Minwuia thermotolerans: one gene and its partner. The protein of the gene in region 2 interacts with the protein of the main gene of each other region in a pairwise test. Links are inferred from orthologs where the notes say so. Each region holds a gene or a part of one and is shown on either strand. Other genes may lie near its edges.

Region 1 (14,179 bases), on a different replicon or contig from region 2:
GCTCCTCGGCCCTGGCGTCCAAGGCGACGGGCTTTCCCATCGCCAAGGTCGCCGCCAAGCTGGCGGTGGGCTACACGCTGGACGAACTGCAGAACGACATCACGAAGGTCACGCCGGCCAGTTTCGAGCCGACGATCGACTATGTCGTGACCAAGATTCCGCGTTTCACCTTCGAGAAGTTCCCCGGCGCCGAGCCGGTCCTGACCACGGCGATGAAATCGGTGGGCGAGGTCATGGCCGTCGGCCGCAGCTTCCACGAAAGCCTGCAGAAGGCGCTCCGCTCGATGGAAACCGGGCTCGACGGCCTGGACGACATGCCTCTCGACAGCGATGACGAGGACGCGCTGATCGCGGCCCTGGGCCGGCCGACGCCGGACCGGCTGCTGCTGACGGCCGAGGCGCTCCGCTTCGGTCTGGACAAGGAGCGCATCGCGCGGATCACGGGCTACGACCCGTGGTACATCGACCGCCTCGACGAGATCGTCACCGCCGAGGAGACGCTCAGGCTCGAGGGCCTGCCGCGGACACCGGCGGGCTGGCTGGCGGTGAAGAAGCTCGGCTTCGGCGACCGGCGCATCGGGAAGCTGACCGGGACCTCGGAATCCAAGGCCGCCGCGGCGCGGCGCATGGCCGGAATCCGGCCGGTCTACAAGCGGATCGACACCTGCGCCGCCGAGTTCGAATCCGAAACGCCCTACATGTACTCGACCTATGAGGGGTGGCCCGCCCCGGACGGCTCGATCCAGCCGGCCGAATGCGAATCCCGGCCCACCGACCGCCGCAAGATCATCATTCTGGGCGGCGGTCCGAACCGCATCGGGCAGGGCATCGAGTTCGACTATTGCTGTGTCCATGCCGCCTTCGCCCTGAAGGAGGCGGGATACGAGACCATCATGGTCAACTGCAATCCGGAGACGGTCTCGACCGACTACGACACCTCCGACCGGCTCTATTTCGAGCCGCTGACGATCGAGACGGTGCTGGAGATCGTCCGCGCCGAGGAGCAGTCGGGCGAGGTGGTCGGCGCCATTGTGCAGTTCGGGGGGCAGACGCCGCTCCGCCTGGCGCAGGGGCTGCTGGATGCGGGCGTGCCGATCCTGGGCACTTCGGTCGAGGCGATCGACCGCGCCGAGGACCGCGACCTGTTTCAGCAGATGCTGAGCAAGCTGGGTCTGCGCCAGCCCCCCAACGGCATTGCGCGCAGCCACGCCGAGGCGCAGGCCGTGGCCCAGCGGCTGGGCTTCCCCGTGCTGCTCCGGCCCTCCTACGTGCTGGGCGGGCGGGCCATGGAGATCGTCCACGACATCGCCGGCCTCGACCGCTACATCCGCGAGGCGGTGAAGGTTTCCGGCGCCAATCCGGTGCTGGTCGATTCCTACCTGGCCAACGCCATCGAGGTCGACGCCGACGTGCTCTCCGACGGCGAGGACGTGTTCGTCGCCGGCATCATGGAGCACATCGAGGAGGCCGGCGTGCATTCGGGCGACAGCGCGTGCGCCCTGCCGCCGTTCTCGCTCAACGGCGAGATCATCGACGAGATCAAGCGGCAGGCCGCAGTGCTGGCGCGGGAGCTGAACGTCATCGGCCTGATGAACGTGCAGTTCGCCGTGCAGGACGGCCTGGTCTACATCCTGGAGGTCAATCCGCGGGCCTCGCGGACCGTGCCGTTCGTCGCCAAGACCATCGGCAAGCCGATCGCCAAGATCGCGGCGCGGCTGATGGCCGGCGAGAAGCTCGCCACCTTCGGCCTCGACTGGGATGTCACGAAGCTGCCCTATACCGCGGTGAAGGAAGCGGTGTTCCCCTTCGCGCGGTTCCCCGGCGTCGACATCATTCTCGGCCCGGAGATGCGTTCCACCGGCGAGGTCATGGGCATCGCCAGAGACTACGAGATGGCCTTCCTGAAATCGCAGCTCGGCGCCGGCGCCCGCCTGCCGACGGGCGGAGCGGTCTTCATCTCGCTGCGCGACAGCGACAAGCCGCTGGCTGTGGCGATGGCGAGCCAGCTCCGGGCGCTCGGTTTCTCGATCGTGGCGACCCACGGCACCGCGCGGTACCTGAATGACAACGGCATCGAATGCCGGGCGATCAACAAGGTGCTGGAAGGCCGCCCGCACATCGTCGACGCGCTCAAGAACGGCGAAGTTCAGCTCGTCTTCAACACCACCGACGGCGAGAAGGCGATCCACGACAGCTTCTCGCTCCGGCGTACGGCGCTGCAGTTCCACATCCCCTACTACACCACCGCCGCTGGCGCCAAGGCAGCTGTTGCGGCGTTGCACGCCCTGAAAACGGGGCGTCTTGAAGTCGCCCCGCTGCAGTCCTACTATTGATGGACACCAAGCGCCGGTTGCTCTGAAAGCGACCGGCGCAGCTATTTCCAGCCATTTGCCGGAAACAAACGGGGTGAGCGCTATGGAACGCGTGCCAATGACGCTTCGGGGCCACAAGCGGCTCGAGGCCGAACTGAAGAATCTGAAGTCCGTCGAGCGCCCGGCGGTGATCCAGGCGATCGCCGAGGCGCGCGCTCACGGTGACCTGTCGGAAAACGCCGAGTATCACGCCGCCAAGGAGAAGCAGGGGTTCATCGAAAGCCGCGTGATGGAGCTCGAGAGTGCGCTGGGCCGGGCGGAGGTAATCGATTCCTCAAAGATGTCCGGGGATATCGTGCGCTTCGGCGCGACCGTCATGCTGGCCGATGTCGACAATGACGAGGAAAGCACCTACCAGATCGTGGGTGTGGACGAGGCGGACATCGACAGCGGCCTGGTCTCCATCACCTCCCCCATTGCGCGGGCGCTGATCGGCAAATCCGAGGGCGATGTCGTCGACGTCCAGACCCCGCGCGGCGAGAAGTCCTACGAAATTCTCGAGGTGAAGTGGATCTGAGCCGGGTCCGGGCCTGACCGCGACGCGTCCGCCGCCATTGTCGGTATCCGGACGCTACCCATATCGTTGGGAACAAGAACAACGAGAGGGTAGCCCGATGAAACGCCTGATAATCGCCGCGGTGTCCATGGCCGTGCTCAGTCTCGGTCTTCCCGCATTCGCCCAGGATGACGACGGCCGGCGCTATGAGCGCTGGCGCGGCGGCTATGAGACGCCCCAGCACACGGAACGTCTGGTCGAACAGCTGAATGACCTGATCCGCCAGGCCGAGCGCGACCGGGCGGCGAGTCCGGGCTTCCTGCAGGATCTGCGCGAGGCCCTGCGGCGTCACGAGACGGCGGAAGAGAGCCTGGAGCAAGGGACAGGCCGCAATGGCGGGACCGCGTCCCGTCCGGAAATCGCCGACGACTTCTCGGACGGAAACTTCACCGCCGATCCGGCCTGGACCGTCGCCCAGGGCGAATGGTTCGTGACCGGGGACAATCAACTTGCCTCTCATGTGGACGTCTCGCGCGAGGTGACGCCGGAAGAGGGCATAAAGCGTCTCTTCGAGGGGCTGCTGGGCAACAACCGGGGCCGGGAGGGGCGCGAGGGTGGCCGCGCCGTCAACGTCGCGTCCTCGATCTTCCTGACGCACGACATCTCCAACGCCTTCGATCTGGAGACGCGGCTCTTCAGCGGCGCCGAGGGCTTGCTGGAGATCGGCGTTTATCAGGGCGGCGATGGCCGCAATGGATACCGGCTGCAGTTCTCGGAGGAGGGCTGGATGCGCCTGGTCCGGGTCGGCAGCTCTATCGCGACGCTGCGTCAGGCGGACTTCACGTTCCCCGCCGCCGTGGCCGGTTCGACCCGCCCCGAGCCCTACGATGTGCGCTGGCGGCGGTCCGAGAACGGGCGCATGCAGGTCTGGGTGGATGGCGTCGAGAAGTTCAACCTGATCGACAATGGGTTCCGCGACCCCTTCGACGGTTTCCGTATGGTCAACGCCAACGGCCGCCATGGCATGGATGCGGTCCGCATCAAACTGCTGGAGTAGCCCGGCGGGGGCGCACTATCCGAGAGCGCCGTCGCCGCGCAGCCTTTCGATCTCCGCCCGGTCCAGATCGAGGACTTCAGCGAGCACGCCATCGGTCTGCGCCCCCAGGCTCGGCGCGCCGGCGCTGACGCCGGCCTCGGCCCGCGCGAAACGGAAGGGCGTGTTGACGACCTTGTGGCGACCCATCTGATCGTTGACCTCGACGATGCTGCCGCGTTCGAGCATGTGCGGATTTTCCAGCGCCTGCTTCGGCGTCAGATAGCGCCGCGCCGGGCAGCCGGCCGCCTCGATGGTTCGCGCCGCGTCCTGGGCGCTCTTGTCGGCGGCCCATTTCTCGACCTCGCCGAACAGTTCCATCCAGTGCGCCATGCGCTCGCCGGTGGTGGAAAACCGCGGATCGGTCAGCCATTCCGGATGGCCGCAGGCCTCCGCCAGGGCGGCGAAGTTCTTCACGGTCACCGGGGCGACGACGAAATAGCCGTCCTGCGCCTTGATCGGGTCGAAGACCGGAATGTTCAGCTTCTCGATCGGGAACTGCGCCTCCTGCAGTTCGAACGGGATCATGTTCATCAGCCCGGCGAGCAACTCGACGTCGATACGGTCGCCCTCGCCCGTGATCTCGCGGCGGTAGAGCGCGGTGGTGATCGCGATCAGCGCATGGTTCGCGCCCAGCACGTCGGCCGCCAGGGTGCGCGAGCTTTCAGGCTTGTCGGTCGCGCGCTGATAGCGGAACTCCGCCATGGTGTAGCCGCTGGCCGCGTTGATGATCGGCGCAAAGGCCGGGCGTTGCGCGTCGGGTCCGGTCTGTCCGTAGCCCGAGATCGAACAGTAGATCAGCCGCGGATTGCGCGCCGACAGGCTCTCATAGTCCAGATTCAGCCGCTGCATGACGCCGGGACGGAAGTTCTCGATCAGCACGTCCGCCTTCGCCGCCAGGTCGGCGGCCAGTTCGCGCCCCTTCGCCGACTTCAGGTTGAGCGTCACGCTCTTCTTGCCGCAGTTGAGCTGGGAGAAGAAGCCGCTCATGCCGTTCACCTGGGGCGGCGTGCCGCGCAGGGTCTCGCCTTCGGGCGGTTCCACCTTGATCACGTTGGCGCCCATGTCGGCCATCAGCCGCGTGGCATAGGGACCCGCGACGAAGGCCGTGAAGTCGACCACGGTCAGGCCCTCCATCGGCCGGGGCCTGGAACCATCAGACATGCGCTACCTCCCGCGCCAGTGAAATGATCTCCTGCGCCGCCTGGCTGTTCGGCCGAGCCTCGGCGACGCCGCGGCCCTCCAGGATTGTCGAAGCGAATGGCTGACGGTTGCCCAGTGTGGTTTCGGCGACGGCCAGACCGTCTGCGGCGATCATGGCGCGGATCCGGTCCGAAAGGCGGCTGCGGGCGGGCACGCGATTGAGCACCAGCAGGAAGTCGCGCTTTTCCCGCTCGGCCAGGTCGACGGTGTTCTTCGCCGCCCAGTAGTCCATGGGGCTGGGCTGGACCGGCATCAGCACGCGGTCGGCGGCGCGGACCGCCGACTTTGTGTCGGTTTCGCCATGCGGCGGGCTGTCGATCAGCACGACGTCGAAATCGCGGCGCAGCCGGCCGACCTCGCTGCCTGCGCGCCAGCCGGAGACCTGCCGCATCTCGATGGCGGCGACATCGTCGCGGCGGGCGCGCAATGCGTGCCAGGCGGTCAGACTCTGCTGCGGATCGATGTCGACCAGCGCGACGCGGCGGCCAAGTGTGGCGAGGGCCACACCGAGCTGAATCGTGAGCGTGGTCTTGCCCGCGCCGCCCTTTTGCTGGGCGATGGCGAGAATCGCGCCGTCCATGCCTTTGTCCACCCTCCTGACCGGAGGAGGGAGCTTAGAGGCCCGGGCGCGATTCCGGCAATTGCGAATCAGCCGGGGGAGGGTGTCGGCTGACGCCTGTCGATTGGCGTGACGAAGAAACGCCCTGAAGTGCTGGTGGCGAAGGGATTCTCCGACAGGTAGCAGTCGACCGTCCCGATGGTCCGGAAGCAGCGCAGCGCCAGCAACTGACCGGCGTCGCGGCAGGACTGGGAGTCGGTTCCGGCGCTCTCGCAGACATCGGCCACGTAGTCGGTCGCGGTAATGGGCGGCGGCTCGTCGAACAGCCGCGCCTCGCAGGCCGCGAGGGCGAATCCGATGATGGCGATGGCGAGCGTCTTCGACATGCCGACAGCTAACGCCTCAAAGGCTGAGAATTCGTAAACCTAGAGCGGCAGCAATATCCGGAAGCAGGTGCCCGAAGGGCCGGTCCTCTCCAGTTCCAGAGTCCCGCCATGGGCCTGCACCAGGTCGCGGGCGATGGTGAGGCCAAGGCCGGTGCCGCCTTCCCGCGCCGAGCCGACGAAGGGACGGAACAGGTTCTCGCGGGCCTTTTCCGGCACGCCGGAACCGTTGTCGGAGACGCGGATGGCGATATGGCCGTCATGCTCATTGGCGCTGACGCGGACCTCGCCCTCCTCACCGGCGGCTTCGGCGGCGTTGCGGCCCAGGTTCATCAGCACCCGGTAGAGCTGGTCGCGGTCGGCATGGACCTCCAGTTCGTCGGCCACGAGGTTCTTCCACGCCGGCGACTGGCTGGCGTCCAGGGTCAGCGTGTCGCCGACCTCCGCAACCAGGCTCCGCAGCCGGAACCGGGTCGGCCGGGGCGGCGGTTCGTCGGCGCTGCCGTATTTCAGCGACCGCTGGCAGAGTTCGATGGCGCGGTCCAGGGACTGGATCAGCCGCGGCGCCAGGCGTCTGACGGTCGGGTCGAGGGAATCGGAGAGCAGTTCGGAAATCACCTGCGAGGTCGCCAGGATGTTGCGCAGGTCGTGGCTGATCTTGCTGACCGCGGCGCCCAGGGCGGCGAGGTGGTTCTTCTGCACCAGGGCCTGACGCAGGTCGCGCTCCATCTCCGCCAGTTCATGCGCGGCCAGCGAGATCTCGTCGCCGCGCCCGGTCGGCAGTTCGGGCAGATGCGCCGCTTCCGGGTTGCGGCGGAAGGCCAGGATGTTCGCCGTCAGCCGGCGCATCGGCCGCACCAGCATCCAGCGCAGCGTCAGGAACAGCAGCGTGGCGCTGACGATGGAGATGAACAGGCTCAGGCTGAAGATGTTCCAGCCATAGTCCAGCAATGCCGCGCGCAGCGACGCCTCCGGCATGATGATCTCGACATAGGCGTCCTCGGCGTTGCGGGCGTCGCCGATGATCCTGAGCGTCCGCCCGTCGGCCATGATCATGGTCCGGAGCGCGTCGCCGATCAGTTCCATCGGTTCCGCCCCGCGCAGGTCGTAGGTCGCGTCGACGGCCGGCGGCATTTCTTCGGCGAGCAGCAGCATGCGCCGCTGGGGAAGCTTCATGACCACGCCGTTGACCCCGACCGCACGCAACAGGCGGTGTTCCAGATCCCTGGAGATCGTGTTGCCGGGGGCCGCCAGCACCGAGAGCGCCGCCAGATTGGCCTCCGCCAGCATCTGTTCCAGATAGCTGACGCGGTAGCGCGCCACCGAGGGCACGAAGATCATCACTTCCGCCAGCATGACGAAGATGACGGTCAGGATCAGCAGCCGCGACGACAGGCTGTTTCGGATCGAGGGCCGCCGTTCCCGTGACATGTCGCCGTTCATGGCGCGAGACTAGAGCAAATCCGGACCGGCTGGAATCGTTCTGGCGCGCCCGGCGATCCATGTTCCGGATGCGAAAAATGTGGCTGCGGGCTTCGGAGAAGGCTAGTAGTGGCAGACTGGATTTTCCGGGTATGCGCGGCGAGACCGTCGCTTGACGGTTTCGCGCGGTCTTTGGCATGCTTCGGAATTGGGCTGAACAACCTGGATCGGGCCGCGCATGATCAAGTCGGAACTGATCAATCGCATTGCTGAACGTCACCGGCGTCGCCATGTCGACGAGGATCCGGAGAGGCAGCTCAGCCATCGGGATTTCGAACGCGTCGTATCGACCGTCTTCGACGAGATTACCGCCGCGCTGTCGCGCGGGGATCGGGTGGAACTGCGTGGCTTTGGCGCGTTCTCGGTCAAGCGGCGGCCGGCGCGCGTCGGGCGCAATCCGCGCACCGGCGAATCGGTCGAGGTGCAGGAGAAGTACGTGCCCTTCTTCAAGACCGGCAAGGAACTCCGGGAACGCCTGAACACCGACTGAGCCCCCGGCCCGGCAGTGGAGCGTATCGTCTTGAAGTTTCTGAAAATTCTGCTTTTTCTCGCGATTCTGGTGATCGGCGTCTCCATCGGGCTTTCCAATCGCCAGGCCGTCGAACTGCGCCTGGAGCCCGTGCCCTACGCCATCGACCTGCCGCTGTTCGTCGTGATCTTCGCGGCCATGTTCGCCGGCCTTCTGATCGGCGCGCTGGCGATGTGGTTGCGCGATGGCCGCGTGCGGCGGCGGGCCCGCCAGGCCGAGCACCGCGCCCAGGACCTGGAGCGCGAGGTCCGGCAGAGCGGTGATGGCGAGCGGGCGGACCGACCGGCGCTGCAGAAGCCGAAGGCGGCCTGATGGAGGTCATCGACGCGGCGGCGGTGGACCGTGTGCTGGACGAGGCCGCGGTCGCCGACGCGCTGGAGGCGATGTTCCGGGACGGCTGCGAGCAGCCCGTGCGCCATCATCACGACGTCGCCGTGCCGGGCGAGGCCAATGCCACACTGTTGCTGATGCCAGCCTGGCGTCCGGGCGATGCGCTGGGCGTCAAGGTCGCGACTGTCTTTCCCGGCAACAACGACCGTGGCCTGCCGGCGGTGATGGCGCAGTACCTGTTGCTGGATGCCGGCACGGGCCGGCCGCAGGCGATCATTGACGGCACGCGGCTGACCGTCTGGCGCACCGCCGCCGCTTCGGCGCTGGCGGCGCGCTACCTGGCGCGGCAGGACGCCGCCGAGATGCTGATGGTCGGCGCCGGCGCGCTGGCGCCCATGCTGATCCGCGCGCACCGTGCGGCGCGGCCTTCGCTGGAGCGGGTGCGCATCTGGAATCGCAACCGGGACAAGGCCGCGGCACTGGTGGAGGAACTTTCGCGGCAAGGCGTCGCGGCCGAGGCGGCTGAAAATCTGGAGCAGGCGGCGCGAAGCGCGGACCTGATCTCCTGCGCGACGCTGTCGACCGAGCCGATCATCCGGGGCGCATGGCTGAAGCCCGGCGCGCACCTGGACCTGGTGGGCGCTTTCCGCCCGGACATGCGGGAGAGCGACGACGAGGCGCTGCGGCGCGCCAGCGTTTTCGTCGACACCCGCCCCGGCGCCACCAAGGAGGGCGGCGACATCGTCCGCCCCGTCGCCGACGGCGTTTTCAGGATCGAGGACATCGTCGCCGACCTCTATGATCTGTGCGGCGGGAGTCATCCGGGCCGCGACAGCGCCGAACAGATCACCCTGTTCAAGTCCGTGGGCGCGGCGCTGGAGGATCTCGCCGCGGCGCGTCTGGTCGCCGAAAGGGTGGCGAAGGAAGCCGTCCGGAACTGACAGGCCGTGTGCCTCAGCCGCCGGCGGCGGCGCTCTCGGCGTCCGGTTCCCCGGCTTCGCCGTCGTTCTCGGTTTCCGGGGGCGGCGCTGGTCCGCCCGGCTCCATGTCGTCGATGCCGGCCTGCCGCAACAGTTTCTGCAGCGCCTCGAGCTTGACCAGTTTCTCCTGCTTCGACGGGGTCGAGGCTAGGAAGTCGCTCACGAAATCGGGCGTGGCGAGGCAGCGGCGGATGGCGTCGCGCACGAGGACCGTCGCCTTGCCCAGGGTGAAGTAGTTCTCCACCAGCATCCGGAGCAGGCGGAAGCACTTCTCCACGATCGGGCCGTCGCCCGACGTCACGCGCTCGATCAGTTTGGCGTTGCGGATCACCTTGCAGGCGTAGTCGTCCAGCTTTTCGGCCAGCTTGCGGCGGTGCATGTCCTGCAGGGTGCTGTGCAGCACCTGTACCTGCAACGCGCGCAGCCTGACGAGCCGCTCGGTCACCGAGCCGCCTTCGCGGGTGAGGAACAGCTCGCCCTGGGGCGAAATGATGATGGGCACCAGGAACTCGGCCAGCTTGCGGCGGTTGGCGTTGCCGACGATGTTGCCTTCCAGCTGCAGCAGCAGCTCCGCCTTGTCATCGGGCGTTTCCGCCGGCGCGAGGTATTCCGAGACCGCTTCCGGATGCAGCCAGCGTGCGCAGCGCTGTCCCGCGGCTTCCATCATCGGCACTTCGCCGATCCAGCTGCCGTCGGGCTTCTTCAGCGTGCCGACCAGTTCACGCACGGCCGTGCTTTCCTGGGCCACGTCGCCGTCGACCAGGCGTTTCTTGCCCTTCAGGTTCTCGATCAGGTAGCGGGTCAGGGACTGCTGCGTGTTCGGCAGCTTGCCGGCGGCGATCAGCCGGCTCACCATGCGCGCCTCGGCGGTGTAGAGCGTGTCGTCCGGATCGGCCCTGCCGATGACAAGAGACGCCGCGGCGGCGAGTTCTTCCTTCAGGTTCTTCCGTTCCCCGACCAGCAGGTGGATCACCCGGCCGAGCGACAGCAGTTCGGCGACGAAGCTGTCCGCGACCTCGTGAACCCAGGCGGGGTGGTCGGTGCGCAGCATGCCCAGCAGCCGGGTCATCTTCTCGGCATAGGTCGTGGCGCTGGTCAGATGGCGGACCAGGGCAGCGTGCAGCATGAACGAGCGGCTTTCCTGATTCCGGACCCGCTCGATCACGCCGTCCAGGCCGTCCGGCCCGATCTCCGGGAAGGCGGGGGCTTCGCGCCGCAGGATCTTCACGCCCTTGTCGATCAGTTCGTAGATCTGCTTGATTCGCTCCTGCACGCCCTGGCCGGTTTCGCGGATCTGGGCGATGGCGGTCTGCTGGACCGCGCGCTGCAGCGACGTGCCGTTGTCCTGCAGCTTCTCGACATGGTCGAGTGAGTGGATCAGTTCGGTCGCCGTGATACCCCATTCGACCAGTTCGGTGCGGAGCAGGCGGTTGATCGCGCGGCGGCCTTCGTAGGAATAGAAGTCCTCGACCTTCCAGCAGACGCTGGGCACTTCTTCGGAATTGTACTTCGATGGCTTGGCCTGGGCGCCCGAGAAGAATATCTGGCCGGCGCGATAGGTGTTGCTCGCCTTGTCGAAACGCTCCCGCATGACCTTGACGGCCCGATAGGAGGCCCGGACCTCCTTGGCCTTCGCAATCGCCTCTTCCTGGTCGTCCGCGACCGCCAGGATGGTCCAGGTGGTGCCGCGCTGTCCGAGAATTTCGTAGTGGACGTTGTTCGCCTTCATTGCCCGTTCCACCAGCCCGACGGGAGCTGCCGCCGTCCGGAGATTACGGCCGGTCAGGTTAACGGACCATTTAACATGGCGGGCTGTGGCGCCTACGCGATGGCGGGTACGACCTCGGCCAGACGGCCGCCAATGCGGAGTGGTTCGACACGGCGGGCGAGGCCCGTGCGGTCGTCGCTCTCGACATAGACGCCGCAGACCGTGGCCTCGCCGCTTGCGGGGGAGAAGCGGCCGCCGGGCGTCTTCTGCATGAAGCGGCGGAGCGGCTCCTGCTTGTCCATGCCGATCACGGAATTGTAGTCGCCGCACATGCCGACATCGGTCATGTAGGCGGTGCCGCCCGGCAGGATCTGGTGATCCGCGGTCGGCACGTGGCTGTGGGTGCCCGCCACCAGCGAGGCGCGGCCGTCCATGTGGTGGCCCATGGCCATCTTCTCGCTGGTCGCCTCGGCGTGGATGTCGACCAGTGTGAAACTGACGGCGCGGCCCAGCGGATGGGCCTCGATGGCCTTGTCGGCGGCGCGGAAGGGGCAGTCGAGCGGATCCATGAACACCCGGCCCATCACCTGGACGACGGCGACGCGCCGGCCCCCGGGCGCATCATAGACGCCGACGCCGCGGCCCGGGGCGCCTTCGGGAAAGTTCGCCGGCCGCAGCAGACGGTTCTCCCGCTGGAAATGGGGAAGGATGTCACGGTTGTCCCAGACGTGGTTGCCGGTGACGATGACGTCGGTTCCGGCGGCGAACAGCTCGTCGCAGATTGGCGGTGTGATGCCGAAGCCGCCGGCGGCGTTCTCGCCGTTGACGACCACGAAATCGAGTCCGAGCCGTTTGCGGAGCTCGGGGATCCGCGCGACCGCCGCGTCGCGTCCCTGGCGTCCGACGAGATCTCCCAGATAAAGGACCTTCACGTGAATCTCCTGAATGCGGCCTCTGTGATCAGGCCGTGCAGTCTGACGTCATGGCGGCCGGCCGGCAGCCTTGGCACGAACTGGGCCTCGAAGGCCAGCCCGATGATCTCGGGATGATGGCCGCGCCGCCGCCACCGCTCGATCGTGCGGTCGTAGAAGCCGCCGCCATAGCCCAGCCGCGTGCCGGTCCGGTCCACCCCGACCAGGGGCGCCAGCACCAGATCCGGCCGGATCGGACGGGCCCTGACGCCGGGCTCGGAGATCCCGAACCCCGATTGCTGCATCAGCACATTGGGCAAGTAGCGGCGAAAGACAAGTGGATGGCGGTTGCGCACCACGACCGGCAGGCCGACCACCGCGCCGCGGTGGACCAGCGCCCGCACCAGTGGCAGGGGATCCAGTTCGTGGCCGAAGCCGAGATAGACGCCGACGCGGACGCCGGCCCAACTGGCACGGAGGGCCAGGCAGCGGTTCAGCGCCGCCCGCGCGCGCCCCTCGCCGCCGCGGTGCTCCCGGCGGCGCAGCAGATCCGCGCGCAGGCGCTTCTTCAGCGCCGTCAGGTCCTCCGGCCCCCCCGTCAACCTCAACTCCCAATCCCGTTCGCCGCATCCTATATACGGGAGATGGAAGACTTGTCAGTCTTGGGCCGACAGGCGAAGCCGTTCGCGGAGGGCCGCAGGTGAGTTGGCTTGTATTGGGATTCTGCGTGCTGCTGGCCTTGGCGCTGGCGGGCAAGGCGCTGTTGAGGGCGGACCCGAAGACCATCGCTCAGGCGATCCGCCTGGGCGGCGGTGTGGTGCTGGGCGTCGTCGGCCTGTTGCTGACGCTGCGCGGCCTGTTCGTCGTCGGCGGTCCGGTGGGGCTGTTCGGCCTGATGCTGCTGGCGCGGGGACTGGGCTGGCAGGGCATGCCGGGTCTGGGCATTCCCGGTCTCGGCAGCGGCTCCGCCTCCGGCCAGGGCGCATCGGACGTGCGCACGCGGTTTCTCGACATGACGCTGGACCACAGCACCGGCGAGATGGATGGCCTGGTGCGCGAGGGACAATTCGAAGGCCGGCGGCTGTCGGAGCTCGGTTTCGGAGAACTCGACGATCTGTTGCGGACCTGCCGGGTGGAGGACGACGATTCGGCCCGTCTGGTGGAGGCCTATATCGCCCGCGCCCATCCGGGGGAGGCCGGCGGCAGGGAAGAAACCGCATCGTCGGGCGGCGAGCGCCGGGGACCGGGCGCGGGCCGGCGCGGCGCCATGCCGGTTCACGAGGCGCTGGAGATCCTGGAACTGCCCGACGACGCCTCGGATGACGACGTGCGCGAGGCTTATCGGCGCCTGATGAAGAAGTACCATCCCGACCAGGGCGGCTCGGCGTGGTACGCCGCGAAGCTGAATGAGGCCAAGGACGCGCTGCTGGACCGGTGAGGCCCGCGCTTGTCGCGCCCGCCGCCGCGTGGCAGAAAACCCGCGATAACAAGTTGGAAAAAACGGAAGCGGTGACATGGGCAGAAGAGTGAGAAAGGCCGTATTTCCGGTCGGCGGCATGGGCACGCGGTTCCTGCCGGCGACCAAGGCCCTGCCCAAGGAGATGCTGCCCGTCGTCGACAAGCCGCTGATCCAGTACGCCGTCGAGGAGGCGATCGCCGCCGGGATCGAGGAGTTCATCTTTGTCACCGGCCGCGGCAAGACGGCGATCGAGGACCATTTCGATCACAGCTTCGAACTGCAGTCGATGCTGGAGGAGCGCGGCAAGCAGGACATGCTGGAGATCGCGACCTCCATGATGCCCAGGGCCGGCACTATCGCCTATACCCGCCAGCAGGAGCCGCTCGGCCTGGGTCATGCGGTGTGGTGCGCGCGCAATCTGGTCGGCGACGAGCCGTTCGCCGTGCTTCTGGCCGATGATCTGATCCAGGCCCGTACCCCCTGTCTGAAACAGATGGTCGATGCCCAGGCGCGCCAGGGCGGCAACATGATCGCGGCGATGGACGTGCCTGCGGCGCATACGGACCGCTACGGCATCATCTCGCCGGGCTTCCAGCACGGCAACCTGATCGAGGTGACGGCGCTGGTGGAGAAGCCGAAGCCGGATCAGGCGCCGTCGAACCGCGCGATCATCG
Region 2 (14,148 bases):
GAAGCCAACCGGATCCTGTCGGACTTCATCGCCGGCAAGATCCGCGAACGGGTGGCGGACCCGGCGACGGCGGAGAAGCTGATTCCGAAGGACCACGGCTTCGGTCAGCGCCGGGTGCCGATGGAGACCCGCTACTACGAGGTCTACAACCAGGACAATGTCGAGCTGGTCGACATCCTGGCCGACCCGATCCGGCGCGTGACGAAGACCGGCATCGAACTGGAATCCGGCCACCGCGACTTCGACATGATCGTCTACGCGACCGGTTTCGACGCCGTCCTCGGCGGTTTCAACAGGATCGATATCCGGGGGCTTGGCGGCCAGCGGCTCCGCGACAAGTGGGCCGAGGGGCCGACCACCTATCTGGGGCTGCAGGTCGCCGGCTTTCCCAACATGCTGACGCTGGTCGGGCCGCAGAACGCCGCCGGTTTCGGCAACATTCCCCGCGGCATCGAACAGAACGTCGAGTGGGTCGCGCGCCTGGTCCGCCACATGCGCGACAACGGCCTGGAATACGTCGCCGCAACGCCTGAGGCCGAGACCGAGTGGCAGGAGGAGGTCACCCGCTCGTCGGACAAGATGCTCCTGTCCAAGGCGGACAGCTGGTTCACCGGCATCAACCGCAATATCGACGGCCGTTCCCGCCGGGTCTATCTGCTCTACACGGCGGGCATGCCGGCCTATCGCGAGCGCTGCGACGCGGTCGCCGCGAAGGGCTATGAGGGCATGGAACTGCGCTGATGCGGCCCAAACCGCGCGAACACCGGGTTTTCAAGACAATTTGAAGCTGCGGGATCGGTGCGTTTTCGCGCCTGGGCCGGCCCGGCCCGGAACGCGGCGCCGGCTGCTGACGCGCGTTCACGCCGGCTTCACGCTGCACTCCGAAACCCCCGGATACCGCGGCTCCCGGCGCGGACGGCCCCTGTTGCACCCAGGTTCGCTTCGTCATCATCCCGCTGCCTTCACTGGACAGCAAGGAGAACCAGCCATGAAGACCACCCTGAAATCCCTCACCGTCGCCACCGCTCTCGCCGGCGCTGTCGGCATGGCCGCCGCGTTGACGGCCGCCCCGGCCCTGGCCGCCGACGGCGTCAAGTGCTTCGGCGTCGCCAAGGCCGGCGAGAACGACTGCGCAGCCGGCAATCACAGCTGCAAGGGTCACTCCACGGCCGATTACAGCGGCCAGGACTGGAAGATGGTCGAAGACGCCGGGAAGTGCATGGAGATGGGCGGCAAGCAGGCCGCCTTCGAGGGCATGAACGAGAAGGCGAAGATGATGAAGGACGGCTGACCCGTCCTCGGGGCGCGGCGGCGGTTCGTCCTTCGCCGCGCCCTTTCGCTTCCGGCTCCCGATCACGCGATCTCTCAACAACTCGTGTAGGGCGCGTGGGCGGGTTGCGGTCTTATCTTCCATCTCAGCGGGCCGCCGGACAGCGGCCTGAAAGAAGTCAACCAGACAGGGAGGCCGACCGGATGATGCGAGGCGCTGCGATGCTTGCGGCTGCGGTCATCCTGACCCTTTCGGGCGGCGTCCAGGCGGGCGAGCAGTACGTCGACGGCAGCGGCTTCGCGCTCAGCGGCTACGATCCCGTCGCCTATCGCGGTCTGGCGCAGGCGCCTTTCGGCGAACATCAACCGCCGGCCGTGCCCGGACGGGCCGGCTTCACCGCCGAGTACAACGGCGCCAGCTGGGCCTTCTCGACCGCCGCGAACCGGGACGCCTTCCTGGCGGATCCGGCAAAATACGCGCCCGCCTATGACGGCCACTGCGCCTTCGGCGTGGCCAAGGGCGGCAAGGCCCCGGGAAACCCGCATCTGTGGCGCATCCTCGACGGCAAGCTCTATCTCAACGTCACCCGCGCGGTGGTCGGCTTCTGGGAAGCCGACATCGGTGGCAACCTGACCGCCGCCGAACGCAACTGGTCCGGTATCGAGGGTCTTCCGGCCAATGACGGCGCGGTGCCGGAACTGGACGGCGCACAGGCGCCCGTCACCGAGTGATCACGCCATGCACGGCTTCTGCAATGTTGTGATGGCATCCTATCGAACACGGTCGTTCCGGCTGTTGCCGGGGCGGCCTTGGCGGACGGGGTTGCGGGGAACCCGGCCGCTGGCAACACTGACCGCCCCGCGGGTCAATGAAACACAGAGGAGAATCCTGATGAACGCCACCTTCAAGTCCCTTTCCGTCGTCGCCGCCCTCGCCGGTGCGGTCGGCATGGCCGCCACCCTCGGCCCGGTCGAGGCGGTCGCTGCCGACAAGGTCAAGTGCTACGGCATCGCCAAGGCCGGGCAGAACGACTGCGCCAACAAGGCCGGCACCCATTCCTGCGCCGGTCAGTCCACCGTCGATTACTCCGGCGGCGAGTGGAAGCTGGCCACCAAGGCCGAGTGCGAGGAGAAGGGCGGCCAGGAGCAGGCCTTCGACGGCGTCAACGAGAAGATGAAGGGCTGATTTCCAGCCGGGACAGGGGACGCCGGATGATCCGGCGTCCCTCTGCGCCTTGCCGGAACGGTCATTGGCCGCCATGAACCCGCCTGCCTCCAGCCTGCCGCCGACCGCCGGGTTCGGCCTGCGCCATCCCCATGTGCTGCAGGTCATCGACCGGCCGCCCGCCGTCGACTGGGTCGAGGTTCACACCGAAAACTACATGTATCCGGGCGGCCCGCGCCTGCGCCAGCTCGAGGCCGTGCGCGAACGCTTCGACCTCAGCCTGCACGGGGTCGGCCTTTCGCTTGGTTCGGTCGACGAGCCGGACCGGGATCATCTGAAACGCATCCGCGCGCTGGCCGACCGGTTCCGTCCCGCCGCCATCTCCGATCATATTGCCTGGGTGCGGGCGCCGAAGGCCGCGGGCGGGGCCAGCCTGAACGATCTGCTGCCGCTGCCCTGCACCGAGGAGGCGCTGGAGACCCTGGCGCGCAATATCGCCATCTTCCAGGACGCGCTTGGCCGCCGGGTGATGGTGGAGAATCCGTCCATGTATCTGGAGTTCGCCGGCGCCGAGATGGACCATGCCGAATTCGTGGCCGAGACCGTGCGCCGCGCCGGCTGCGGCCTGCTGCTCGACGTCAACAACATCCATGTCAGCGCGCGGAACCTGGGCTTCGACGCCAGTGACTACCTCGACCGCATGCCGTTCGAGGCGGTGGGCGAGATCCACCTTGCCGGCCATGCCGAGCGCGAAACGCCGGGCGGCACGCTGCTGATCGACGATCACGGCAGCCGCGTCCGCGACGAGGTGTGGGCGCTCTACGAGCGGGCCCTGGACCGGCTCGGAGCGGTGCCGACACTGATCGAATGGGACACCTGCATTCCCGATCTCCGGGTCATCCTGGCGGAGACGGCGAAAGCCCAGCGGCGCATGGACGCGCTGGCGGGTCCGCGCCGGGCGACGGCGTGAGCGGCCTCGCCGAGCTGCAGCGGCGTTTCGCCGAAAGCGTCGCCGGCAAGCCGGATCCGATACTGGACGCGCTCGTTGATGACGGCCGGCAGGCTGACCGCTTCGACGTCTACCGCAACAACACCTTCGCCTCGCTCCGCGAGGTTCTGGCCAATACCTTCCCCGCCATTGTGGCCATCATTGGCGAGGACCTGTTCGGCCGGCTGTCGGCCGCGTTCGTGCGGCACGCGCCGCCCCGGGCGAACCATCTGCTGGACTACGGCGCGGAGTTGCCGGGGTTCATCGCCCTATCGGAGCCCTTGCAGCGATGGCCGTTCCTCGCTGATGTGGCCCGCCTCGAATGGGCGGTGAATGCGGCCTATGGCGCGCCCGAGGCGACGCCGGTCGACCCTTCCGGGCTTTCCGGGCTCGCGCCGGTAGATCTGATGGCGCTGTGTCTTGCGCTGCATCCCTCGGCGGCGCTGATCGCCTCGGACTGGCCGGTGCATGCGATCCGGATGAACCCGCAATCGGCCGCCGACCCGGCGGCGATTCAGCCCCGGCCGGAGGCAGCGCTGGTCGCGCGGCCGGAGACGGAAGTAATCTGCCTGCCATTGCATCCGGCCGAGCAGGCCTTTCTGGCCGCGCTGGCCGAGGGCCGCACGCTGGGCGAGGCCGCCGAGCGCTGTCAGCAGGCCGATCCGGGCTTCGATCTGCAGGGCGCGCTGGCGCGACATCTGGCCGGCGGACTCTTCGTCCGCGCAGGTCATGACGAAGAAGGAGAACCGAAATGACGACGATGGACACGCCTCGGAGCGGTCAAGGCCTGGGCGGCCTCTATGCGGGCGTCTTCGGCCCGGTCGAGCGGGTGGGCGGCCCGCTGGTCGATCTCGCCTTCCGTCTCATCATGGCGCGCATCTTCTTCCAGTCGGGCTGGCTCAAGCTCAACGACTTCGAGAATACGGTCTTCCTGTTCCAGTACGAATACGCCGTGCCGGTGCTGCCGCCGGAGATCGCGGCGTATTTCGCCACCTTCTTCGAACTGGCGATGCCGGTTCTGCTGGTGCTGGGCTTCATGACCCGCCTCGCGGCCTTGCCATTGCTCGGCATGGCGCTGGTCATCCAGTTCGTGCTCGGCGCATCGAACCCGGCCTATTTCCAGTGGGAGCACTATTTCTGGATGCTGAGCCTCGTCTACATCTTCGTGCGCGGCGCGGGGCCGATCTCCCTCGATCACCTGATCTGGCGGAAGTCGGGTACCGTCTGAGCCCGGTGGCCTTCCTTCCCCGCGGGCGGTCTGCCATGTTGACCGCCGGCGTCTCGGGGGAGGAGCGGCATGAAATTCGGACTTAGATTCTGCAACACGGGCGCGTTCGTCGAACCGGGCCCGGCGATCGAGCTGGCCGAGGCGGCGGAGGAAGCGGGCTTCGAGAGCCTGTGGGCCATCGAGCACACCGTCGTGCCCAGGGGCTATGCGCCCAATGCGCCGCAGGTGGAGGGCGGCAAGATGGCCGGCGGCGTCGAGGATGTGGACATGCCCGACCCGATCGTCTGGCTGAGCTTCGTCGCCGCGCGCACCAGCCGCATCAATGTCGCGACCGGCATTCTGATCCTGCCGCAGCACAAGCCGCTGCACGTCGCCAAGCAGGCCGCCACCCTGCACCGGCTGGCCGGCGGGCGCTTCATGTTGGGCGTCGGCGTCGGCTGGATGCCGGAGGAATTCGAGGCGCTGGGCGCGTCGTTCGAGCACCGGGGCCGGTTCGCCGACGAGGCGATCCAGGCCCTGCGGCGGCTCTGGGCCGACAGTCCGGCCGAGTTCCATGGCGCCCATGTCGATTTCCCGCCGCTCTACTGCGAGCCGCGACCGGCGGGCGGGCACATTCCGATCATCGTCGGCGGCCACACCAAAGCAGCCGCGCGCCGCGCCGGGCGGCTGGGCGACGGCTATTTCCCCGCGCGCGGGGCGCCGGCGGACCTGTTCCGGATCGCCCGGCAGGCGGCGGAGGAAGCGGGACGCGACCCGGCAGGCATCGAGAGCACGGCCTCCCTGCCCGACGATTCGGCCGAGCTCTCCGACTACCGGAAGATGGGCGTGGACCGGGTGACGGTGCCGGTCTCGGCGGTCACCGGCATGCGGACGGCGGTCGCGAGTCCCGAAGAGGTTCTGTCGTGGAAGGGTTTTCTGGAAGACTGGGCGGCCTGACACCGGGCAAGGGGAGCAGCGACATGAAGTTCGGACTGAGATACTGCAACACCGGGCCCTATGTGGACCCGGTCCGCGCCGTTGAACTGGCCGAGGCGGCCGAGGAGGCGGGGTTCGAGAGTCTCTGGACCGTCGAACATACGGTCGTGCCGAAGGGCTATCAGCCCAACTACCCCTATGCCGAAGGCGGCCGCATGGCCGGCGGGACCGAAGACATCGATCTGCCGGATCCGCTGATCTGGATGGCCTGGGTCGCCGCCCGCACCAGCCGGATCAAGCTGGCGACCGGCATCCTGATCCTGCCGCAGCACAAGCCGGTGCACGTCGCCAAGCAGGTGGCGACGCTGGATCACATGGCCGGCGGACGCATCGTCCTCGGCGTCGGCGTCGGCTGGATGCCGGAGGAATTCCGCGCCCTGGACGCACCCTTCGAGGCGCGGGGCCCGGTCACCGACGAAGCGATCCGGGCCCTGCGCCGGCTCTGGGTCGACAGCCCCGCCGAGTTTCAGGGCGAACACATCCGCTTCGATCCGCTCTACTGCGAGCCCAGGCCGCCGAAGCGCCACGTGCCGATCGTCGTCGGCGGCCATTCGAAAGCGGCAGCGCGGCGCGCGGGCCGGCTGGGCGACGGTTTCTTCCCCGCCCGCGGCGCGCCCGTCGATCTGATCGATCTGGCGCGGAAGACGGCCGAAGAGGCTGGGCGCGATCCGGCCTCGGTGGAGATCACCGTCTCCATGCCGGAAGACCCGAAGGAACTGGACGGGCTCGCCCGTCTCGGCGTCGGACGGGTCACGGTGCCGGTCTCCGCCATGGCGGGACTGAAGTCAGCCCTCCGCGGCCCCGAGGACGCGCTGGCCTGGAAGCCCCTGATCGAGGAATGGGGCGACAGTTAACCAATGGTAGAGCTTCCCAAGGAATATATTGATGAGGTATTTGTCTACAAGACAGATAAAATAGCTGAACTCGGTAATCGACCGGACCGAACCATGATGATCCGGTTAGATATGGCGAGTTATTTTAGAAGTCTTGTTCATGATGGTTTGGCCGAGTGGGTGTCTGAACGATATCAAACACCTCTGCTGGTGCTTTGTCCTGAGCCAATGAGTGGGAATCCAAAACAAGACTCTAATATTGTAATTCCCAACAATGTGAAAAAATGCGCGATCCCAATTACGGAAAAATCACATCCGCCTGGTTTCTTCCATGCGCCATATTATTTGAACGAATATTTAGATACGCCAGTTGGTGTGCTGGCTCGCAGACCGATTACATCCAGAGATTGTATTTTATTTCTAGCTAACTATATGGGCGCAATCCATATGAAGCGTGAACTTGTCGATGGTGAGGGCAGAAGAAATATTAAGCCGAAGCAATTATATGAAATTAATCAAACTTTTAGTGTTTTTGATAATCCCGGCGTAATGAATTTCTTCGACAATGCGGCGATACTCATTTGGCGCGCATTGAAACCACTGCGTGATGAGGTTGCCTCCTACTATGAGGGCAACGACACCGAAGCCTAGTGAGCCGGCAACAATTGATCCAAATTGCAGTTCGTTGCTGACCCGTACTCCGCTGGATTCGTCGATACAAGACCGGATCGCCGAATCTGGTGGCGTGTCCGAGACTGGCGTGCGGAGACGGCGGGCTGGCCAGCCCGGCCATCCCCGGCCCGCCTGCGCCGCCTCAGCCGACGATGTCGACCGTGGCGAAGAAGTAGGCGATCTCGTTGGCGGCGTTCTCCGGGCTGTCGGAACCGTGCACCGAGTTGGCCTCGATGGATTCCGCGAATGCCTTGCGGATGGTGCCTTCGTCGGCCTCGGCCGGGTTGGTCTTGCCCATGACCTCGCGGTAGCGGACGACGGCGTCGTCGCCTTCCAGCACCTGCACGACAACCGGTCCGGAGGTCATGAAATCGCAGAGCGAACCGAAGAACGGGCGCTCCCGGTGGACGTCGTAGAAGCCCTCGGCCTGCTCCCGGGTCAGGCGGATGCGGCGCTGGGCGATGATCTTCAGGCCCGCGCCCTCGATCATGGCGTTGATCTTGCCGGTCAGGTCGCGGCGGGTCGCGTCGGGCTTGATGATGGAGAGCGTGCGTTCGGTGGCCATGGTCCTACCCCTCGTTCGGTTCGGGTCGCGTTGAGAACTCGCGCCGCCCGTGCCGGATCGGCCGCGAAAGAATGACGCCCGGCTTATAGCCGCACCGTCCTCTGCGGCCAACAGCGGCGATGCGCCGCGCCGCCGATTGCGCTATGGAAGCGCCCCATGCTTGTACTGGAAGACATCACGATCCGCATCGCCGGGCGGACGCTGCTGGAGGGCGCGACCGCACGCATCGCCACCGGTCACCGCGCCGGGCTGGTCGGGCCCAACGGCACCGGCAAGACGACGCTGCTGCGCGCCATCATGGGCGAAGTGGCGATGGACTCCGGTTCGATCGAGACTCCGCGCGGCTCGAAGATCGGCACGGTCGCGCAGGAGGCGCCGACCGGGCCCATGCCGGCGATCGAGGCGGTGCTGGCAGCCGATACCGAGCGCGCCGATCTGCTGGCGGAGGCCGAGACGGCGACGGACCCGCACCGCATTGCCGACATCCAGACCCGGCTCACCGACATCGGGGCGCATGCCGCGCCGGCGCGCGCCGCCACCATTCTCGATGGTCTCGGCATTCACGCCGACCGTCAGGACCAGCCCTGCAGCGCATTCTCCGGCGGCTGGCGCATGCGCATCGCGCTGGCCGCGGCGCTGTTCGCGGAGCCGGAGATCCTGCTGCTGGACGAACCGACCAACCATCTCGACCTGGAATCGACGCTCTGGCTGGAGGACTTCCTGCAGAAATACCGGCACACGGTCATCATCGTCAGCCACGACCGGGATCTGCTGAACCGCGCCGTCACCGATATCCTCCATCTCGACCAGCTCGGCCTGACGCTCTACGCGGGCAACTACGACAGCTTCGAGGAGCGACGCCGCATGGCCCAGCGCCAGCAGGCGGACCTGGCCAACAAACAGGCCGCCGAGCGCGCGCACATTCAGTCCTTCGTCGACCGGTTCCGCTACAAGGCCTCCAAGGCGCGCCAGGCGCAGAGCCGCCTGAAGATGCTGGCGAAGATGCAGCCCATCGCTGCAGTGGTCGAGGCGCGCGCGCCGCGCTTTCCGTTCGCCGAACCGCAACGGCTGGCGCCGCCGATCATCTCCATGGAGAACGTCGATGTCGGTTACGAGCCGGGGCGGCCGGTGCTGCGGCGCGTGAGTCTCCGGCTCGACGATGACGATCGCATCGCCCTGCTGGGTGCCAACGGCAACGGCAAGTCGACGCTGGCCAAGCTGATCGCCGGGCGGCTGCAGGCGGAAGCGGGCAGGGTCAGCCGGTCCTCGAAGCTGAAGATCGGTTTCTTCGCCCAGCACCAGATCGAGGATCTGAAACCCGGCCGGACGGCGCTGGACCACATACGGGAACTGCGCCCCTATGACAGCGAGACGGTGCTGCGCACGCGGCTGGACGGCTTCGGCCTCGACCACAAACGCGTCGAGACGCCGGCCGCCGAAATGTCGGGCGGCGAGAAGGCCAGGCTGGCGCTCTGCCTGATGGCGCAGGGGGAGCCGCATCTGATCATCCTGGACGAGCCGACCAACCATCTCGACATCGACAGCCGCCAGGCGCTGGTTCAGGCGCTCAACGCCTTCGGCGGCGCGGTGATCCTGGTCAGCCATGACAGCCACCTGGTCGAGGCCGTGGCGGACCGGCTCTGGCTGGTCGCCGGCGGCAGCGTGGAGGCGTTCGAGGGCGACATGAACGACTACAAGCGCCTGGCGCTGTCGGAGGCGGCGGAGGCCGCGCGCCCCGACCGCGCGGCCAGGGAGGGCGCGGCGAAGCCGAACCGGCGCGAAGCGCGCAAGAAGGCCGCGGACGCCCGCGCCGAGCTGTCGCCGCTGCGCAAGTCGATGCGCAAGGCCGAGAAGGACATCGAGACGCTGACGGCGCAGATCCGCCGCATCGAGGCGCATCTGCACGATCCGGAGATCTACCGGGGCCCGCCGGAGAAACAGGCGGAGCTCAACCGTCTCAAGGCCGCGGCCGAACGCGCGGTGGCCGAGGCGGAACAGCGCTGGATGGAGGCGGCGGAGCGCCTGGAGAACGCCGGCTGAGCCGGGCCGGGTTCAGCTGTCGTCCAGGCGGCGGAATTCGAAGGCGACGATGACCCGGTCGATGGACTGGCCGTGGGTCGAATAGGGCAGGCCGATGACCTCGCAGGAGCGGAAGTCCCCGCGCGCATTGGCGTAGGCGATCTCCCTGGCCTGCGGCAGACCGGTTTCGGCGGTGGCGAGCAGGGTCGTCCAGTAGGCGCTCGGCGCCCGCTGGTTCGGGATTTCGCCCACCTGCCGGCCCTTGAGGTTGCCGCCCATGTGCGCGTCCACATCGGTACCGGTGAGGCGGTAGACGAAGTCGACCGGATTGCGTTCGACCGAGAGCACGGCAAGATTGGGCAGCAGGTGCTTGACCTCGGCCGGGTCGAAATCCTCCCGCCGGGGCCAGATGCGCTCGCCGCGGGTCGACAGCCAGTAGCGCAGGGCGGCCTGCGTGACCTCCGAGCGCAGTCGGTCCTGCGCCTCGGCCACGGTGTCCCTGATCTTGCCGTCGTCAGGTTTCGCCAGCATCACACGCCCAGTGAAAATGCGAGTACGACCGCGCCCGAATGCAGCGGTTCCTTCGGTCAACAGTCATGCGTCACCGGCTATTCGGAAAAATGTGACAGTGGTCACGGCGCCTGTCCCGGCAGGCGCATGCGCACGGCCGGTTCACGCTTTCCCTGGTACGCGCCGCCTGGCGGGGTTTCACCGCCGGACCGCGATCACAATCTGGCCGGCAGGAACGGCGTGCCGTGACCGCGGACGCCGGCGGCAGGGAACCGGGGAAATGCTCGACTGGCTACAGGCCAACAGCACGGTCATCCAACTCGTCTTCACGGCGGCGATGGTCGCCGTGTGGGTGCTCTACCTGCAGATATTCCTGACCAGCATCCGCCGCCAGAAGCGGCCCAACATCGTCATCAGCTGCGGCGCGGGCTCGGGGATGGATGCGCGCATCCTTGTCAGCAATCTGGGATTCGAGCCGATCTTCATCGTCGACGTCATCATGACCGTGTGGACCAGCGAACAGGAACACAGGACGGTGGTCACCGACCGGAGCGAACTCAGTCCCGAACAGCTCGCCCGGCCTACCGAAGCGACAAACCAGGGCCCGCTCAAGACCGGTGAGTACACGGACATGGGCAGTTTCCGGGAATTCGTCGAACGTGTGCGCCAGTCCGATCATGTCGATCTCGACGGCAAGGTGGAGGGCATGGATATCAAGGTGATCGGCACCACGGCGGCCCAGTCGCGCCTGATCGCGGCGGAGCGCGAATTCGCCCTGACAGGCGAGGGACGGGACGAGCGTCTCCGGCCGACCCGCGTGGTGACGACGCAGGTCCGCTCCGGCCGCGGCCGCCGGCGATTGCGCAGGGAACTGCACGAACGCCTCCAGCCCCCTTCGTCCTGATGGACTCAGCCGCCGGTCTCGAACTGGAGTTCCACGGTCATGCCGTCGGGACCGGCGACGAAGATCTGCCTGAGCGGCAGGCCCGGCACGTCGTTCTCCCGGTACTTCAGGCCGGCGCGTTCGATCGCCGCCTTCTGGCCGTCATAGTCGCCGCCGCGAAAGGCGAAATGGTCCACCGTGCCCTTGCCCAGCGCGGCGTCGGCCAGGTCGCTGCCGACCAGATGCACCACCGCCTGGCCGCCGGCATAGAGCCAGTAGCCGGGGAAGGCGAAGTCCGGGCGGTCGCCGACATGCAGGCCGACGATTTCCTCGAAGAAGCGGCGGGTCGCTTCCAGGTCGGTGCAGCGGACATTGACGTGGTCCAGGCGCATCATCGGCCCACTCACATGTTGATGGTCTGCCCCCGCACCGCCATTGCGGCTTCCTTGACCGCCTCGTTCAGCGTCGGGTGGGCGTGGCACATGTGGCCGACCTCGCTGGCGGTGCCGCCAAGCTCCATCACGGCCAGGGCCTCGTGGATCATGTTGCCGGCGTCGGGACCGATGATGTGGACGCCCAGCACCTGGTCGCTTTCCTTGTCGGCCAGGATCTTCACCATGCCGTACTTCTCGCCAATCGAGCGGGCGCGGGAGTTGGCGGAGAAGGGGAACTTGCCGACATTGTAGGCGATGTCCGCTTCCTTGAGCTGTTCCTCGGTGCGGCCGATGGAGGCGATCTCCGGCCAGGTGTAGACGACCCCCGGTACGCGGTCGTAGTCGATGTGCCCGGCCTCGCCGGCGAGGAAGTCGGCGACGATGGCGCCCTCATGCTCGGCCTTGTGCGCCAGCATCGGCCCGGGAATGCAGTCGCCGATCGCAAAGACGCCGGGTACGGATGTCTGGAAGTGCTCGTCGACGGGAATGAAGCCCTTCTCGGTCTCGATGCCGAGATCCTCGAGGCCGAGGTCGTCGGTATAGGGCCGGCGGCCGACCGCGACCAGCACGACGTCGGCCTTCAGTTCCTCGGCGTCGCCGCCCTTCGCGGGCTCGACGGTGAGCTTGACCTGGGTTTTCTGCGCTTCCGCGCCGGTGACCTTGGTCGAGACCTTGAACTCGATGCCCTGTTTGGAGAACAGCACCTTGGCGCGCTTGGAGACCTCGCTGTCCATGTTGGGCAGGATGCGGTCGAGGAACTCCACGACGGTCACCTCGGCGCCGAGCCGTCGCCAGACGGAACCCAGCTCCAGTCCGATATAGCCGCCGCCGATGACGATCATCGACTTCGGCACCTTCTTCAGGTCCAGCGCGCCGGTCGACGAGACGATGCGCTCCTCGTCGATCTCGACATTGGGGATCGTGGCGACGTCGGAGCCGGTGGCGATGAGGATCGTGTCCGTCTTGACCTCGTAGGCCTTCTTCCTGTCGTTGGGCGTCACCGAGACGGTCTCCCGGTCGACGATCCTGCCGAAGCCATAAGCCAGCTCGACCTTGTACTTCTTGAACAACCCCTCGATGCCGTCGGTCAGGCTGGTGACGACCTCGTCCTTGCGGCCCAGCATGGTCTTCAGGTCCAGCTTCGGACTGGCCTTGATGCCGTGCCCGGCGAAGTGCTCGCCGGCCGCTTCCTCGTAGAGATGGGAACTCTGCAGCAGCGCCTTCGAGGGGATGCAGCCGACATTGAGGCAGGTGCCGCCCAGCCGCCCGCGCTTGTCGACGCAGAGTACCGTCATGCCGTTCTGCGCGGCGCGGATCGCGGCGACGTAGCCGCCCGGGCCGCCGCCGATGATCACCAGATCGTAGCGCTTGTCGTCACTCATCGTATCACACTCCTGCCCGCACTCGCTTGGCGAGGGTTCAATTCGCTCCCCGGCGTTCCGCGGCGACAGCCGCCGTCAGAGATCCAGGATCAGCCGCCGCGGGTCCTCCAGGTTCTCCTTGACCTTGACCAGGAACAGCACCGCTTCGCGGCCGTCGATGATGCGGTGGTCGTAGGAGAGAGCCAGGTACATCATCGGCCGGAGCTTGATCTCGCCGCCGACCTCCATCGGCCGCTGCTGGATCTTGTGCATGCCCAGGATGCCGGATTGCGGCGGGTTGAGGATCGGCGTCGACATCAGCGAGCCGTAGACCCCGCCATTGGAGATGGTGAAGGTGCCGCCCTGCAGTTCGTCCAGCCCCAGCTTGCCGTCCCGGGCGCGCGTGCCGAGATCCGCGATGGTGCTTTCGATGCCGGCGACGGACTTCTGATCGGCGTCCCGGACCACCGGAACGACCAGGCCGTTCGGCGTGCCGACCGCGACGCCGATGTGATAGTAGTTCTTGTAGACGATGTCGTCGCCGTCGATCTCGGCGTTGACCGCCGGCAGTTCCTTCAGCGCCGCGATGCAGGCCTTGATGAAAAAGGCCATGAAGCCCAGCCGGACGCCGTGCTTCTTCTCGAAATCGTCCTTGTAGGCGCTGCGCAGCGCCAGAACCTCGGTCATGTCCACCTCGTTGAAGGTGGTCAGCATGGCCGCGGTGTTCTGCGCCTCCTTCAGACGCCGGGCGATGGTGCGGCGCAGCCGCGACATGCGCACGCGCTCCTCGCGGTCCTCTTCGGGCCGCGGCCCGGAGGAACCGGGCATGCTCTCCGGCGCGAGCGCCGCCTGGCTGCCGCCCGACGATGACCGCTGCCGTTCGGCCTGCTTCGCGCGGCCCTCGGCGATGGCGCGCGCGACGTCGGCGCGGGTGACGCGGCCGTCCTTGCCGGTACCCTCGATGCCATCCAGGCTGACGCCCTTCTCATCGGCCAGGGCCTTCGCGGAGTCCATGGCCACGAGATCCTTCGCCGGCCTTTTCGGCGCCGCGTCCTTCTTCTCCGGCGCCTTGTCCTGCTTCGGCTTGTCGTCGGCCGCCTTCTTCTCTTCCTTCGGCGCCTCGTCCTTCGCCTTCGGCTTGTCCTCTGACTTCGTGCCTTCGGCGCTTTCGTCGATGCGGCAGAGCAGGGCGCCCACCTCGACGGTAGCGCCTTCCTCGGCGACGATCTCCGCCAGCGCGCCGGCC

What was found.
Region 1: the proteins of ndk (region 2) and CWC60_RS19720 interact in binary tests that used the Escherichia coli proteins (3 or more experiments, as listed by UniProt). The link is inferred for Minwuia thermotolerans from one-to-one orthologs.

Annotation. Positions count from the first base shown.
Region 1 is NZ_PIGG01000068.1:63,662-77,840, forward strand. Bases 10,857-13,675 are described here. They hold CWC60_RS19720 (5-formyltetrahydrofolate cyclo-ligase), read right to left. Parts: upstream 12,649-13,675; coding sequence 12,064-12,648; downstream 10,857-12,063. Other genes in these bases: CWC60_RS19710 (hypothetical protein), read right to left, coding at 10,857-11,156; CWC60_RS19715 (TIGR00282 family metallophosphoesterase), read right to left, coding at 11,249-12,067; CWC60_RS19725 (DnaJ domain-containing protein), read left to right, coding at 12,747-13,484; galU (UTP--glucose-1-phosphate uridylyltransferase GalU), read left to right, coding at 13,561-13,675. Also shown: carB (carbamoyl-phosphate synthase large subunit), read left to right, coding at 1-2,333; transcription elongation factor GreA, read left to right, coding at 2,416-2,889; CWC60_RS19670 (hypothetical protein), read left to right, coding at 2,987-3,925; CWC60_RS19675 (CaiB/BaiF CoA transferase family protein), read right to left, coding at 3,941-5,125; ParA family partition ATPase, read right to left, coding at 5,118-5,744; CWC60_RS19685 (hypothetical protein), read right to left, coding at 5,813-6,109; CWC60_RS19690 (sensor histidine kinase), read right to left, coding at 6,149-7,537; CWC60_RS19695 (integration host factor subunit beta), read left to right, coding at 7,767-8,078; CWC60_RS19700 (lipopolysaccharide assembly protein LapA domain-containing protein), read left to right, coding at 8,109-8,429; lhpI (bifunctional Delta(1)-pyrroline-2-carboxylate/Delta(1)-piperideine-2-carboxylate reductase), read left to right, coding at 8,429-9,388; more of CWC60_RS19710, read right to left, coding at 9,402-10,856; more of galU, read left to right, coding at 13,676-14,179. UniProt on the Escherichia coli protein: Involved in the removal of 5-formyltetrahydrofolate.
Region 2 is NZ_PIGG01000034.1:184,111-198,258, forward strand. Bases 5,985-8,772 are described here. They hold ndk (nucleoside-diphosphate kinase), read right to left. Parts: upstream 7,696-8,772; coding sequence 7,273-7,695; downstream 5,985-7,272. Other genes in these bases: CWC60_RS11600 (LLM class F420-dependent oxidoreductase), read left to right, coding at 5,985-6,479; CWC60_RS23270 (hypothetical protein), read left to right, coding at 6,483-7,109; CWC60_RS11610 (ABC-F family ATP-binding cassette domain-containing protein), read left to right, coding at 7,852-8,772. Outside these bases: CWC60_RS11560 (flavin-containing monooxygenase), read left to right, coding at 1-741; CWC60_RS11565 (BufA1 family periplasmic bufferin-type metallophore), read left to right, coding at 989-1,291; CWC60_RS11570 (YHS domain-containing (seleno)protein), read left to right, coding at 1,474-2,001; CWC60_RS11575 (BufA1 family periplasmic bufferin-type metallophore), read left to right, coding at 2,162-2,455; bufB (MNIO family bufferin maturase), read left to right, coding at 2,529-3,404; CWC60_RS11585 (HvfC/BufC N-terminal domain-containing protein), read left to right, coding at 3,401-4,177; CWC60_RS11590 (DoxX family protein), read left to right, coding at 4,174-4,650; CWC60_RS11595 (LLM class F420-dependent oxidoreductase), read left to right, coding at 4,720-5,586; more of CWC60_RS11600, read left to right, coding at 5,610-5,984; more of CWC60_RS11610, read left to right, coding at 8,773-9,735; CWC60_RS11615 (PAS domain-containing protein), read right to left, coding at 9,748-10,245; CWC60_RS11620 (hypothetical protein), read left to right, coding at 10,505-11,128; CWC60_RS11625 (VOC family protein), read right to left, coding at 11,134-11,502; lpdA (dihydrolipoyl dehydrogenase), read right to left, coding at 11,511-12,923; odhB (2-oxoglutarate dehydrogenase complex dihydrolipoyllysine-residue succinyltransferase), read right to left, coding at 12,999-14,148. UniProt on the Escherichia coli protein: Major role in the synthesis of nucleoside triphosphates other than ATP. The ATP gamma phosphate is transferred to the NDP beta phosphate via a ping-pong mechanism, using a phosphorylated active-site intermediate.